2 regions of the Ochrobactrum sp. A-1 genome follow, and region 1 is predicted to be linked to the other one. Evidence: predicted binding sites of a transcription regulator. Region 1 holds the regulator's gene; the other holds the start of a gene.
What was found. Region 1 encodes PhoB, which activates phosphate uptake and scavenging genes when phosphate is short. Its sites were predicted from a motif close to TGTCATNNANCTGTCAT; they were not measured.
Positions count from the first base shown of each region.

Region 1 (9,713 bases):
GAATTGCGGCTGGTAGGAGGCCACCTGCATATGCGGTTCCTGCTGAGGTGCCGCTACGCCGCGATGACGCGCCAAGCGGTCGCCACGAGCCTGCGGACCGGCACCGACATTCTGCTCTACACTTTGAGCCTTCACAGCTTCCGCGAGCGCCACCTGAACCGTTGGCTCCGTTCCCGGATTCGGGCCCGTCTGCGGCAGTGTCACGTCATAAGACGGGTCCTGCGGAAGGGATGGTGATTGCGGTGAATAGGCCATTGCGAGATTGTATGGTTCCTGCGGGACAGGGTTTTGCAGCGAGCCGTCGCGATTGCGCTTCTCGTAGAAGGAATTTCCACCGGCTACGAGCACGTAATGCATGTTGTTGTAAGGGAATTTCAGACCCGCCGTGTGGAAGAACATGGCATTCTTCAACTTTGGATGCCGTTCTCCTTTGAGCACTGCATCGGCGGCGGCCTGAACATCCGGCAGCGCTTTGGAATTCATTTGGCGTGAAAGAACACCAGGTGCAAACTGGTTCTTCTGACCGACGACACCACAAATCGTATCCGGATAACGACCCGAAGCGAGTCGATTCATAACAACCGTGCCGACAGCCAGAAGACCGTCGGAACTTGAACGGTTGGATTCGAAGAACATCGCACGTTCAAGACAATTCTTGTCCCGTGCGGTGTAAGTGTAGGTCTTTACGCCATTGACGGACTTGACGTGGCTTGCCGCCGTCTTTTCCGAATTGGCTTTTCCCGAGGTTCCGGTCGTCGTGCAACCGGTCACCACGAAAGGCGCAACCACCAGCCCGATAAGAACGGGCAATTTCCACTTCGCGGCGCGCGTCAATGGCTCAGTCTCATGTTAGGACCCTTAACTGATCCAGTCATCCATTCAGGCGAACACATCTGGAACGATGCGCGCGAACGTCTGACTGCGGTGCAAGTCAAAGAGGACGAAGATCAAAATTACTCGCCCTACTGTCGCTCAATCGAATTCAAGGTTTTGGAATTTTTAGGCCAAAAAAAGGCGACAGGTCAAATCCCAACAATGCTGGAGACCGCTGAAAAGTCCTAAAACAATTCCGAATCGAGATCGCGAATGTGCCTACAAGCCCTTTAAATATATTAATAATTTCTTAACGAGAACTGGGAATTCAGGTAAGATATTGATTTAACGAGATTCAAACTCTCACAATACACGCCATATCCCTGCCTTAATTCGCTTTTGCTTGTACATTTTTTGCATACACATTCGTGGCGGTTCAAATGTTCTGCAGAATTTCTGTTTTCAGGCCGGTTCCGTTGCCATCCGTCAACTTTGGAAACACACTTGTAACATCGCGTGAGATGAGGCTTTTCACACTCGTTTTGGGTTATTGCAATGCGAATCGGACGAGTACGATCTCGCACCTTGCAAAGCTCGCCCTTAAACAAAAGGCGACCCGCCACAGAAACCGTAACGGGTCAGACAAGTTCAGTGCTCGAAGCCGCAGATAACGGCGTCGGTCATCCGAAAGAATAACCGGCACCCCGAACGGTGCGGATAGGATCAAGCGCGCGACCGACATTGATCGCCTTGCGCAGCCGCCCGACATGAACATCCACCGTGCGATCATCGACGTAGATGTCCGGCCCCCAGACGCCATCCAGAAGCTGGCTGCGCGAGAACACGCGCCCGGGCGACATCATGAAATACTCGAGCAGGCGGAATTCCGTCGGTCCGAGACGGACTTCCTTCTCCTTGCGGTAGACACGATGCTGCTGACGGTCGAGAACAAGATCGCCCACTTTCAGCACGTGCGAAAGAATGCTCGGGTTAGACCGGCGCAGCATCGCTTTGACGCGAGCCAGAAGCTCTGGCGTCGAAAATGGCTTCACGACATAATCGTCCGCACCGACGCTTAAGCCGCGCACGCGTTCGCTTTCTTCGCCACGCGCCGTCAGCATGATAATTGGCAGACGCTCCGTTTCCTGCCATTGGCGCAAACGACGGCAAAGCTCAATGCCCGATACGCCCGGTAGCATCCAGTCCAGGATAAGCAGATCCGGCACGTTCTCGCGCAAGGCGATTTCGGCCTCGTCGCCGCGCAGCATCGTATCGACCTGATAGCCCTCTGCCTCAAGATTGTAGCGAAGCAGCACGCTCAGCGCCTCTTCGTCTTCTACCACAGCGATTTTGGGTGCCTGTGACATCCAGTATTTCCCTATCCAAATTCGGCGGGCGGTGGATAAAATTCCCCCAATCGACCGCGTGCCGCCGCGCTATTCACTCATTCCCACCCGTCGGACCAAGGTCCGGCTGGCTGTAGTTCAGGGTTTACGTGCCTCATCCACGACAATACCGTGGCTCAGGTCTTCTTTCGGTCGTTCGGCCGGCATTTGCAGGCCGGTCACAATGTAATAGACAGTCTCCGCAATATTGGTTGCATGATCGCCAATGCGCTCGATGTTCTTCGCGCAGAACAGAAGATGCGTGCAGGCAGAAATGTTGCGCGGATCTTCCATCATGTAAGTCAGCAATTCACGAAACAGCGACGTGTACATGGCATCGATCTCGTCATCGCGGTCGCGAACGACATTGATCTGCTGCACCGAGCGCGACGCGTAGGCGTCGAGAACATCCTTGAGCTGGGTTAGCGCCAGCTCGGCCAGTGTTTCAAGCCCGCGATAGAGCTTTACCGGCTGACGCGATTCCGAAACGGCGGCAACACGCTTGGCAATATTCTTGCCCAGATCGCCGACGCGCTCCAGATCGGCGGAGATGCGGATCGATCCGATGATCTCGCGCAGGTCTACGGCCATAGGCTGACGCTTGGCGATAATCATCACGGCCTTGTCGTCAATCTCGCGCTCACTGGCATCAAGTATGAGATCGTCGGAGATAACGCGTTGTGCAAGCGCATTGTCCGCATTGACGATAGCGGCGACCGACTGCTCGACCATACGTTCCGCATGTCCGCCCATTTCGGCGATCTTATGGGTGAGAAACTTCAATTCCTCATCGTAGGAGCGAACGGTATGCTGAGACGGCATAGTAGACCTCGTAATATAAATTGCGGGGAAGCCGCACTGTCTATCTGTTTGAGCGCAGTTCCGGATTAGCCGAAGCGTCCGGTGATGTAGTCCTGCGTGCGCTTTTCGGTCGGCGCGGTGAACATGGTTTCCGTGTCACCCACTTCGACCAGATTGCCGAGGTGGAACATGGCGGTACGCTGCGAAACGCGGGCGGCCTGCTGCATGGAGTGCGTAACAATGACGATCGTATAGTTCTGACGCAGTTCGTCGATCAGCTCTTCCACCTTTGCGGTTGCAATCGGATCGAGTGCCGAGCACGGTTCATCCATGAGGATCACTTCCGGGCTCACGGCAATCGCACGTGCAATGCAGAGGCGCTGCTGCTGGCCACCAGAAAGGCCGGTGCCCGCATCGTGCAAGCGGTCCTTCACTTCCTCGAACAAACTCGCCTTCTGGAGGCTCGTCACAACGATTTCTTCCAGATCTGCCTTGGTACGGGCGAGACCATGAATGCGCGGGCCATAGGCGACATTTTCATAGATCGACTTTGGAAACGGATTCGGCTTCTGGAAAACCATGCCAACGCGGGCGCGCAGTTCGACGACATCGATCTTCGGATCGTAGATGTCTTCATTGTCGAGCGTGATCTTGCCGCCAACCTTGCAGCCTTCAATCGTGTCGTTCATGCGATTGAGCGAACGCAGGAAAGTGGACTTGCCGCAACCGGAAGGTCCGATCAGCGCCGTGACCATCTTTTCCTGGATATCCAGATCGACGTCGAACAGCGCCTGCTTCTCGCCATAAAATACGCAGACCTTGTCGCCGCGCATCTTTATGGAATTGGCGTTGGCGTTCATTTTTTCTCCTACGGCTTTTTCGAGAGATCGTTCAGTCATCAGATTCATAGCTTTCGACTCCCGTTTTACCAGCGGCGCTCGAAGCGGCGGCGCAGAATGATTGCTGCAATATTCATCACGGCAAGGAACAGAAGCAGGACAATGATAGCGCCTGACGTGCGTTCCACAAAGGCGCGTTCTGCTTCATTTGCCCACATATAGATCTGCACCGGCAGAGCCGTCGACGGGTCCATCGGTGTCGACGGTACGTCCGCAACAAAGGCCACCATGCCAATCAACAGAAGCGGAGCAGTTTCACCAAGCGCATGGGCGAGCCCGATGATCGTGCCGGTCAGGATGCCGGGTGCGGCAAGCGGCAGGACATGGTGAAACACCATCTGCGTTTTCGATGCGCCGAGACCAAGAGCTGCGGCGCGGATGGAAGGCGGCACTGCACGAAGAGCGGCGCGCGTTGCAATGATGATAGTGGGAAGCGTCATCAGCGTCAGCACCAGACCGCCGACCAACGACGCAGAACGCGGCAGGCCGAAGAAGTTGATGAAGACTGCAAGCCCGAGCAGACCGAACACAATGGATGGCACGGCCGCCAGATTATTGATGTTCACCTCAATCATGTCGGTGAACCGGTTCTTTTTGGCGAACTCTTCCAGATAGATCGAAGCGGCGACGCCGATCGGTAGCGACAGGCCGAGAACAATCAGCATCATGTAGAGAGAGCCGACCAGCGCAACACCAAGACCGGATGTTTCCGGGCGGCTGGAAGCGCCGAAGGTGAAGAGACCGGTATTGAAGGCCTCCTTCATGACGCCCTCTTCCGAAAGCGTTTTCATCCAGGCAACCTGACGGTCAGAAACCTTGCGGCTTGTCTCCGGCACGGAAAGGTCGATCTGCCCTTTGAAGGCGGAATCGATGTCAGCGCCCGCCAGAACCGGAACAGTCTGCGTCGTACCGATGAGCGATGGATTGTCCAACACCATCTTGCGCAGCTGAATGCGCACGCCGTCCGAATAGAAGCGGCCAAGATCGCGCATTGCCGAACGGTCTGTCGTGGCAACACCCAGCTTTTCGGCCAGCGCATTGCGCACCAGCAGCGGATAGTTGGCCGTGATTAGCACGTTCGGATCGGTCGCGCGCTTATTGCTTGGGTCGATCACCTTTTCTTCGAGCTTGACCGGCAGATAAAGCGTCGTCTGCCAGAAGGCTGTATAGCCCTTGGAAAAGACCGAAAACAGGAGCGCGCACAGGAAGAATACGCCGATTGCAATCGCGGCAATACCGTAATAGCGGAAGCGACGTTCTGCGGCGTAGCGACGCTTGATCCCGATATCGCGGCGTGTTGGCTGTGCCGTCGTGCCGCTGGCGTTGAAAGTCGTATCGGTCATTATTCGTACTGCTCCCGGTACTTGCGCACAATGTGCAGCGCAAAGATGTTCATGATCAGCGTCAGGACGAAAAGCGTGATGCCGAGTGCAAAGGCCACCAGCGTCTGCGGCGAGTTGAATTCAAGGTCACCGGTGAGCTGGTTGACGATCTTCACCGTGATGGTGGTCATCGCCTCGAATGGATTGATATTGATGCGTGCCGCAACACCTGCTGCCAGAACCACGATCATGGTTTCGCCGATGGCGCGCGACGCGGTCATCAAAAGCGCGCCGACGATGCCCGGCAGAGCAGCTGGAAGGACCACGCGCTTGATGGTTTCAGAACGGGTTGCTCCAAGACCCAGCGAACCGTCGCGCAAGGTCCGTGGCACGGCAGTGATGATGTCGTCCGAAAGCGAGGACACGAAGGGGATGAGCATCACGCCCATGACAAGACCGGCGGTCAGAACGCTCTGTGCCATGATGAAACCCTGCCCGCCTGCAATGGCAATCGAGAGATCGCGCAAGAAAGGTCCGACAGTCACTAGGGCGAAGAAGCCGTAAACGATGCTGGGGATGCCGGCCAGCAGCTCGAGGACCGGCTTTACAACCGTGCGCACTCGAGGCGAAGCATATTCCGCCATATAGATTGCCGAGAACAGCCCCACCGGAACGGCGAACAGCATGGCCACAAGCGCGATATAGAGCGTACCCGCCAGAAGCGGGATGAGACCGAACTGGCCTGTTTCGCCACCTGAACCGGCTGCGGCAAAGCGTGGATCCCACACCGTGCCGAAGAAGAAATCCCATGGCGAAACGGATTGGAAGAAGCTGATAGTCTGGAACAGCATCGAACAGATGATGCCGACAGTCGTCAGAATGGCGATACCGGATGCGGCGATCAGCCCCCAGAGAACGATACGCTCGACATTGTTGCGCGCGCGCATACGGCGGCTGATCGTGGAAAGGCCGAAGATCAGGCCAGCGACCGCGATCACCAGAGAAACGGCGGAACCGATGGTATGCGTCAGCGCGGTTGCCCTTTTCAGGTAGAGCGCGATCGGCACCATGTAATCCTGGCCTTCGGTCGCGAGCGCTACGCCCTTGGAAGCCAGAAGCGTGCGAGCATCCTGATAATTCGATGGAAAGCTTTCCAGTTCGGCAGGCGTCAGCCGGTCAAGACCGTTGGCCAGACCACGCACCATGCCAAGCTGCAGGCTGCGATTGGTGAAAGAACCGTCCTCAATGGCGTCCGGCAGACGCGCGGTCGCACTGTGATCGAGATAAACCGACGTTCCAACGGCCCAAACAGCGAGGAACAGAACTGCAGGCAACGCAGAAACGAGGAAAACCCACCAGCCATGATAATGCGGGCGGGAATGCATTTTCTCGGTCCGCGAGGCTTGCGCGGAAGCAGACTGGATCTTGTCCAGTGCAACGGCACGCTGCCGGCCTATGAAGAATCCAATCAGCCCGATTGCAACGATACTGACGAGAACCAGAAAGAAGGACATTCAATTTCCCCGGTTGCCCTGATGATTTGGACCAGCAGGTGCAGCTTCCACCCTTATGCCGTTCCACGCGAATGCGCCTGTCTTAGTGCAAAGGCGCGAAAGGAGAAGAACGCGGAGATTTGTCATCCCCGCGTTCCACAGATCAAAACTTACTTCGCGGCCATCGTCTTGCCTTCGGAGAAGGCAGCACGCTGCGCTTCACGTTCTGCATCCGGAGCCGGAACCAGACCGTATTCGGCAAGCGGGCCGTCAGGACCGATCATCTGGTCGTTCAGGAAGAACTCAACATATTCCTTGAGACCGGGGATAACGCCGAGGTGAGCCTTCTTCACGTAGAAGAACAGCGGGCGCGACACCGGATACTCGCCCGAGGCGACGGTTGCAGCCGAAGGAGTGATGTCGTTGACGGTGGCGACCTTCAGCTTGTCGGCATTGTTTTCGAAGAAGTAGAGGCCGAAAACGCCAACGCCGGTCTTGTTCGAGTCAATGCGAGCGAGAGTTTCGGCATAGTCACCGTCGATGTCGACAGCCTTGCCGTCCTTGCGAACTGCGATACAGGCCGAAGCGGCAGCCTTGTCGTCGAGACCGGCCTTCTTGATTTCGTCCAGAGCGCCGGAGTGCTTGCAGCCGTCAGCAAGAACCTTTTCTTCGAAAACTTCACGGGTACCGTGCTTTTCACCCGGAATATAGGCGGCGATATCCCAATCTGGAAGGTTCGGATTGACCTGGTTCCACTTGGTGTTTGGATTGTCGACCAGTTTGCCGTCTACGACCAGCTTGGCGGCCAGAGCCTTGTAGACATCTTCCGGCTTCAGCTTCCAATCCGGACCCTTTGCGTCGGTTGCGAAAACGATGCCGTCATAGCCGAAACGAACTTCCTGAACGTCCTTGACGCCAGCGTCGATGCACGATTTCAGTTCCGAGTCCTTCATGGCGCGCGATGCATTGGCGATGTCGATGGTGTTTTCGCCGACGCCCTTGCAGAATTCCTTGATGCCTGCGCCCGAGCCGCCCGATTCAACAACCGGCGTCTTGAAGTTCGGGAAGGTTTCACCGAAGGTCTCGGCGACGATCTTCGCATAAGGCAGAACGGTCGAGGAACCGGCAACCTGAATCTGATCGCGCGCCTGAGCGGCGGAAATCGACATAACGGCAGCGATGGCAAGCGCTGCGGTCGAGGAAATCATCTTGTTCATGAGCTGCGGCTCCTGTTGTAAAAGACATATGACGATGTGGCGTCGTTAGCCCTCTACGCGCTCTATATTACATTCATATGACACTATTGTTACAGGTTTGTATCAGAGCCGCTTGCCATTGATTTTGTGGGGTTTTGCCGCGCCTTGAACCGGCAAATATTTTGGGCTCTAAAAATGCGGCAAACGAGCACCAAGAGCTTTGATGCCGGAAACATCGACATTGGCGAAGGCAAAGCGCAGGAAGGCTTCCTGTCCTTCACCGAAGAACCGGCCTGGCAAAGTGATGATGCCGAGCGACTTCGCAAGGCGCTCGGCAATCTCAACCGATGAGACATCCGAATAAGGATGACGCACAAAAGCGAAATAGGCTCCGACCGCCTCCACATGCCAGCCTTCGATATTGGCCATGACTGACCGCAATGCAGAGGCGCGCCTTGCAATCTCGCCGCGATTATCGTCACGCCAGCCGGTCAAAGGTTCGATAGCGCGTGCGACAGCAATCTGCGGCGCACGGCTTGCGCATATCTGCAGATTGTCCATGACTTTTGCGACATTCTCGACCATCGCCTGGCCCGCAACAATTGCACCAAGCCGGTGTCCCGGAATGCAGAACGATTTTGAAAAGCTGTAAAGCTGGATCAGATGCGACGGCCAATCCGTCTCGTCAAACAGCCGGTGCGGCGGTTCGTTGGCATCAGCCAGAAAATCGCGATAGGTCTCATCCAGAATGAGCCATGTCCCATTGTCGCGGCACAAAGCATAGATTTCCGACAACAGCCCCGCCGGATAAATCGCCCCGGTTGGGTTGTTCGGGGAAACAAGTGCCAGCGCCGTGATACCCGGACGAAGCGCAGCGCGAACGTCCTCCACGACAGGGATGAAACCATTCCGGGCATTGCAGGGCATTGAGCCAGAAGCGATGCCGAGCATGTCCAGCGATGAACGATGATTGAAATAGAACGGATCGGTGGTCAGCACCGTATCGCCACTTTGCGCCACACACATGATGGCGGCGATGAAGGCCTGATTACAACCGGATGTGATATGGACGTTGGCGGCATCGATCTGCGCGCGATAAAGCTGACCTACATGCGCCGCATAAGCCCCGCGCAAAACCTTTTCACCCTCAATCGGACCGTAACCGGCGGAAGCCAGCGATCCCGCCGCCTCACCCAGAAAGCGCAGCATATCGGGATGCGGAGGGTAACCGGGAACTGCCTGCGAGAGGTCAATAAGCGCGCCATGCGACCCGTCATAGTCCCGCGCCCAGGCCTGAACCGCCGGGATGGGCGGTGCGGAAAGGAGATTGATCAGTGGATTGACGGCAGGCAAGGACATTGGCGACTCCCCATTTTAGAGCGGTTCCAGTTAAAGCGGAATCGTGGAGCCGCTCTATCTCATTGTTTTTACGCATTATCCTACGCAAAACCGCTTCGCACTTTTGCTGGAAATGCTCTAATCTGCCACTCTTACCGTGATCGCTGGCGTGGTTGAAGCTGTTATTCGCTCGGACGCGAAAGCACGTAAGCTGCGGAACCGAGCATGAAGATCGTTACTGCTGTTGCCAGCAGCCAATCAGGCTTCGCCCCCCACCAGAACAAGCCATAGCCGACCGTCATGCCGATACAGGCATAAAGCTTCGCGCGCGGCGGGATGGCTCCGCGCTCGCGCCATTTGATGACAAGTGGACCGAAACGCTGATTGGCAAGCAAACGCGCTTCGAGCTTTGGCGATGACCGTGCAAAAAACCACGCGGCAAAAATGATAAAGATCGTAGTCGGCA
Region 1 covers NZ_JAKVQC010000004.1:850,661-860,373, reverse strand. The annotation lists gene MKS82_RS13715 (cell wall hydrolase) at 1-834, opposite strand, end outside; gene phoB (phosphate regulon transcriptional regulator PhoB) at 1,494-2,180, opposite strand; gene phoU (phosphate signaling complex protein PhoU) at 2,298-3,020, opposite strand; gene pstB (phosphate ABC transporter ATP-binding protein PstB) at 3,086-3,859, opposite strand; gene pstA (phosphate ABC transporter permease PstA) at 3,925-5,241, opposite strand; gene pstC (phosphate ABC transporter permease subunit PstC) at 5,241-6,734, opposite strand; gene MKS82_RS13685 (PstS family phosphate ABC transporter substrate-binding protein) at 6,884-7,930, opposite strand; gene MKS82_RS13680 (aminotransferase) at 8,099-9,262, opposite strand; gene MKS82_RS13675 (YbaN family protein) at 9,430-9,713, opposite strand, start outside.

Region 2 (4,090 bases), on a different contig from region 1:
GCCAGTGAAGAATGTTGTGCAGTCAACCAGCTTCTATGAAGCCATCGGCGGCACCAAGAATCCCATGTTCTCGGACGAAACGGCTTCCTGCATGGTCTTTTCGGACACTATTCACGCGATGATTCTTGACCATGAAAAGTTCAGCCAGTTCACGCCGAAGAAGATCGCCGATGCCAACACAGTCAGCGAGGTGCTGATCTGTCTGTCTGCGGAAAGCAAGGCTGAAGTCGATACGACGGTGGAGAAAGCGGTGAATGCTGGCGGAAAGGCCGATCCGGGGCCGAAGCAGGATTATGGTTTCATGTATGGACGCAGCTTCGAAGATCTTGACGGTCATATCTGGGAGATAATGTGGATGGATATGGAAGAAGCCAGCAAGGTCATGGGGTAGAGTACTCCAGACAATAGAAAAAACAAACACTTGGAGCGCCCTGCGTCCTTACGGATGCACAAAGAACGCTCCACTCTTCTAACCCTTTAAAACTACGCATCGCCCCGAAGATCGATTCCGATTTTCGGGCCGATGCGGCAGGGAGGAGAAAATGTCAGGTCTGACAATCTGTCTCTGGTTCGACGGACAGGCTGAAGAAGCCGCGAACCACTATGTCTCGATCTTCCGGGCCTGTGGAAGATCAGCTTCGATCGACGGCGCTATCCGTTTCAAGCATGGCCACGGGCAGAACGAGGATCAGCCGGTCGTCGTGAACTTCACGCTCGACGGGCAGGCGATATCCGGTCTCAACGGTGGGCCGACATTCAAGTTTTCCCCGGCAGTCTCGCTCTTCGTCCAATGCAAGGATCAGGCGGAACTGGATATGTTCTGGGAAAAACTGATGGAGGGTGGTGCGCCGATGGAATGCGGCTGGCTGACGGATAAATATGGCTTCTCGTGGCAGGTGGTCCCGCAAATGGTGCTGGATATCCTGCAGAACGGCACTGCCGAACAGCGCCAGCGCGTGGCCGATGCCGTGATGAAGATGGTCAAGCTGGACGTTGCGACGCTCGAAGCAGCGCGCGACGCAGCTTAATTCCGTACGGCCGCAATGGCATCGTAGCCATAGAGCCAGTCCAGATCCTTCAGGAAGCTTTCCGGACTGCGCATGGCGAAGAGCGTGTTGCGGCCAAGCGCGAAAATGCCGGTGGCGTGATAGGCGAACCTGTTTAACTGACCGCGTTTGGCAACCGCCGCGATCCGCTGCTTGCGGGCGCTATCGAAGCGTTTCAGAGCTGCTTCGTGGTCGTCACCGTCCAGCACTTCGGCAAGGGCCGCCGCATCCTCGATTGCCATGGCGGCACCCTGCGCGGCAAAAGGTGTGACCGCGTGCGATGCATCGCCGAGAAAAATCGTCCGGTCGGGCCCGACGAATTGGGCGTCTGCCATTTCGAAAAGCGGCCAATAGGTCCATGCATCGGTCGCTGCCAGAACATCGCGAACCGGAGCGCCCCAATCCGCATAGATGGTGCGCAAACGTGCCGGATCGCCGGTCCTGGACCAGACTTCTCCGGGGTTTTCGCCCGTCGTGATGGCGACGAAATTGAAGAAGCTGCCGCCCTTGACCGGATAGGCGATGAAATGCGCCTTGTTGCCGAGCCATGCGGAAACGGCGTTCCTCGTCTTCATGGCGGATAAAAACGATGCGGGGAGGGCTCCGACGGCAAGTGTCGTGCGCCAGGCAATATGGCCGCTGAACCGTGCCTTGCTGAAACTGGTCTTCGAGCGCTCCGCCGACCAGACGCCATCGCAGGCAATCAGATAGGCTGCTTCGACGGATTCTTCGGAATTGCCATGGCGGATGGTGGTCGCAACGGTTCCGTTTTCGACGCGTTGATTTGTGATTTCAGCGCCGAGACTGATCTCGATGCGGGGCTCTTCACGGCAGGCATCGAGCAAAGCAGATTGCAGGTCGGCACGGTGACAAACGACGTAAGGATGATGCCAGCGCTGACGAGCCTCGTCGCCAAGCTTCATTTCCATCAGCGGCCGCGCTTTACGCCCATCCATGAGATAGAGCGTTTCTGGCGTTACTGTTTGGGTAGAAAGACGGTCGGCAACGCCGAGCCGTTCCAGATGCCGCATCGCATTGGGGGCAAGTTGCAGGCCGGCGCCGACTTCCGAAAGGGTCTCGGCCTTTTCGACAAGCCGGACATTCCAGCCGCGTGCTGCCAGCTCCAGTGCTGCCGACAGACCAGCTACTCCGGCCCCGGCAATCAATATGCGCCCTTTGCTCATGTCGATGAGATCATCCGGCATTCAGCCCCGTCGTGAGGCTGCTCCGATTAAGCAGCCTTATCAGCAGATGCTTCGTAAACGCAGCCTGCCGGAACGGTTTCGTCGGCATGGAGCTTGGCGTTGTAGCGATAGAGGGTCGAGCAATACGGGCAAACGACTTCGCTTTCATCACCCATGTCCAGAAACACGTGCGGATGATCGAAAGGCGGGTTTGCACCAACGCACATGAATTCCTTCACGCCGATTTCGATGGCAGCGTGGCCGGCGTCGTTCTGAAAGTGAGGAATGATGTGATCGGACATAATATGCTCCGGTTCTGGTCGATGGGCGGTATGAGCATGGTCCTGAACCGTGCGCCGGACGAGATCATGCGTAAACATTGGCATGCGTGTACCGCGAAAGTCTTGTTTCCGGAAGCGTTTTCATCAATTCTGAGGACATTTCAAGCTAATTGCTATCAAACTGTCATATGACAGCCATAGGCTTAAGGCAGAGCCGGAATATTCCGGTGGAAGTCGGGACAGGAAAAATGAGCGAAAACAGCGTTATGGCGAGCGAAACCCCCAGCGCATCCCAAGGCGGAACACACGAGATGACAGCCGGACTAGCCCCCAACCCAACCGTGGTTCCCGATATGGAGATAGCGCCTGACGTTCACAAAGCTTTGAACAGCGAGTTGATGCAAAGCGCCGACCGCTTCGTCAATCGCGAGTTTTCCTGGCTGCAATTCAACCGGCGCGTTCTCGAGGAAGCCGCGAATATGCGCCAGCCCTTACTCGAACGCCTGCGCTTCCTGTCCATTTCCGCCGCCAATCTCGATGAATTCTTCATGGTCCGCATTGCCGGTCTCGCTGCACAGGTGCGCGCCGGTGTGGCGCTGCGCAGCGCCGATGGACGTACACCACAGGAACAGCTCGATTTCGTTCTCGACGAAGTGGGGCGCCTGCAGGAAGAACAGCAGCAACGCCTGCGCGCATTGCGCGAGGAACTGGAACAGGAAAGTATCGAGATCGTTCGTCCGTCTGCACTTTCAAGGCAGGAGAAGGAATGGCTCGAAAATCACTTCCTCGAAACGATTTTTCCGGTCTTGACGCCACTCTCCATCGATCCGGCGCATCCGTTCCCGTTCATTCCGAACCTCGGCTTTTCCATCGCCCTGCAGCTTGCGCGTCGTGCCGATAATCATCCTATGACGGCGCTGTTGCGTATTCCTGTCGCGTTGAAGCGCTTTATCCAACTGCCGACTGATCAGGCCAATGTTTACCGCTTCATCACCATCGAGGACGCAGTGAGCCTGTTCATCGGGCGGTTGTTCCCTGGTTATGAAGTGCGCGGCGCCGGTACATTCCGCATCATCCGCGACAGTGATATCGAAGTGGAAGAAGAGGCGGAAGATCTCGTTCGTCTCTTCGAGACGGCACTGAAACGCCGCCGTCGCGGACAGGTGATCCGCATCGAGTTTGATGGAGAAATGCCGGAAGCTCTGCGCGTCTTCGTGGCGACGGAACTTGGTGTTTCGGAAAACCGTATCAGCGTGCATGAGGGCCTTCTTGCGCTCAACATGATTTCGGAGATTGTTTCGATCCCGCGTGAAGACCTGAAATTCGTCTCTTACAATCCGCGTTTCCCGGAGCGTATTCGCGAGCATGGCGGCGATTGCTTCGCAGCGATTCGCGAAAAGGACATTGTGGTCCACCACCCCTATGAATCCTTTGATGTTGTTGTGCAGTTCCTGCGGCAGGCAGCAGCCGACCCGGATGTGCTGGCAATCAAGCAGACGCTTTATCGCACCTCTAACGACAGCCCGATCGTGCGCGCGCTGGTGGATGCCGCTGAAGCCGGAAAGTCCGTAACGGCGCT
Region 2 covers NZ_JAKVQC010000003.1:801,071-805,160, reverse strand. The annotation lists gene MKS82_RS05665 (VOC family protein) at 1-391, shown strand, start outside; gene MKS82_RS05660 (VOC family protein) at 543-1,028, shown strand; gene MKS82_RS05655 (FAD-binding protein) at 1,025-2,230, opposite strand; gene MKS82_RS05650 (zinc-finger domain-containing protein) at 2,278-2,532, opposite strand; gene MKS82_RS05645 (RNA degradosome polyphosphate kinase) at 2,823-4,090, shown strand, end outside.
Region 2: the regulator PhoB is predicted to act here: its motif matches at 2,694-2,710, upstream of MKS82_RS05645 (RNA degradosome polyphosphate kinase).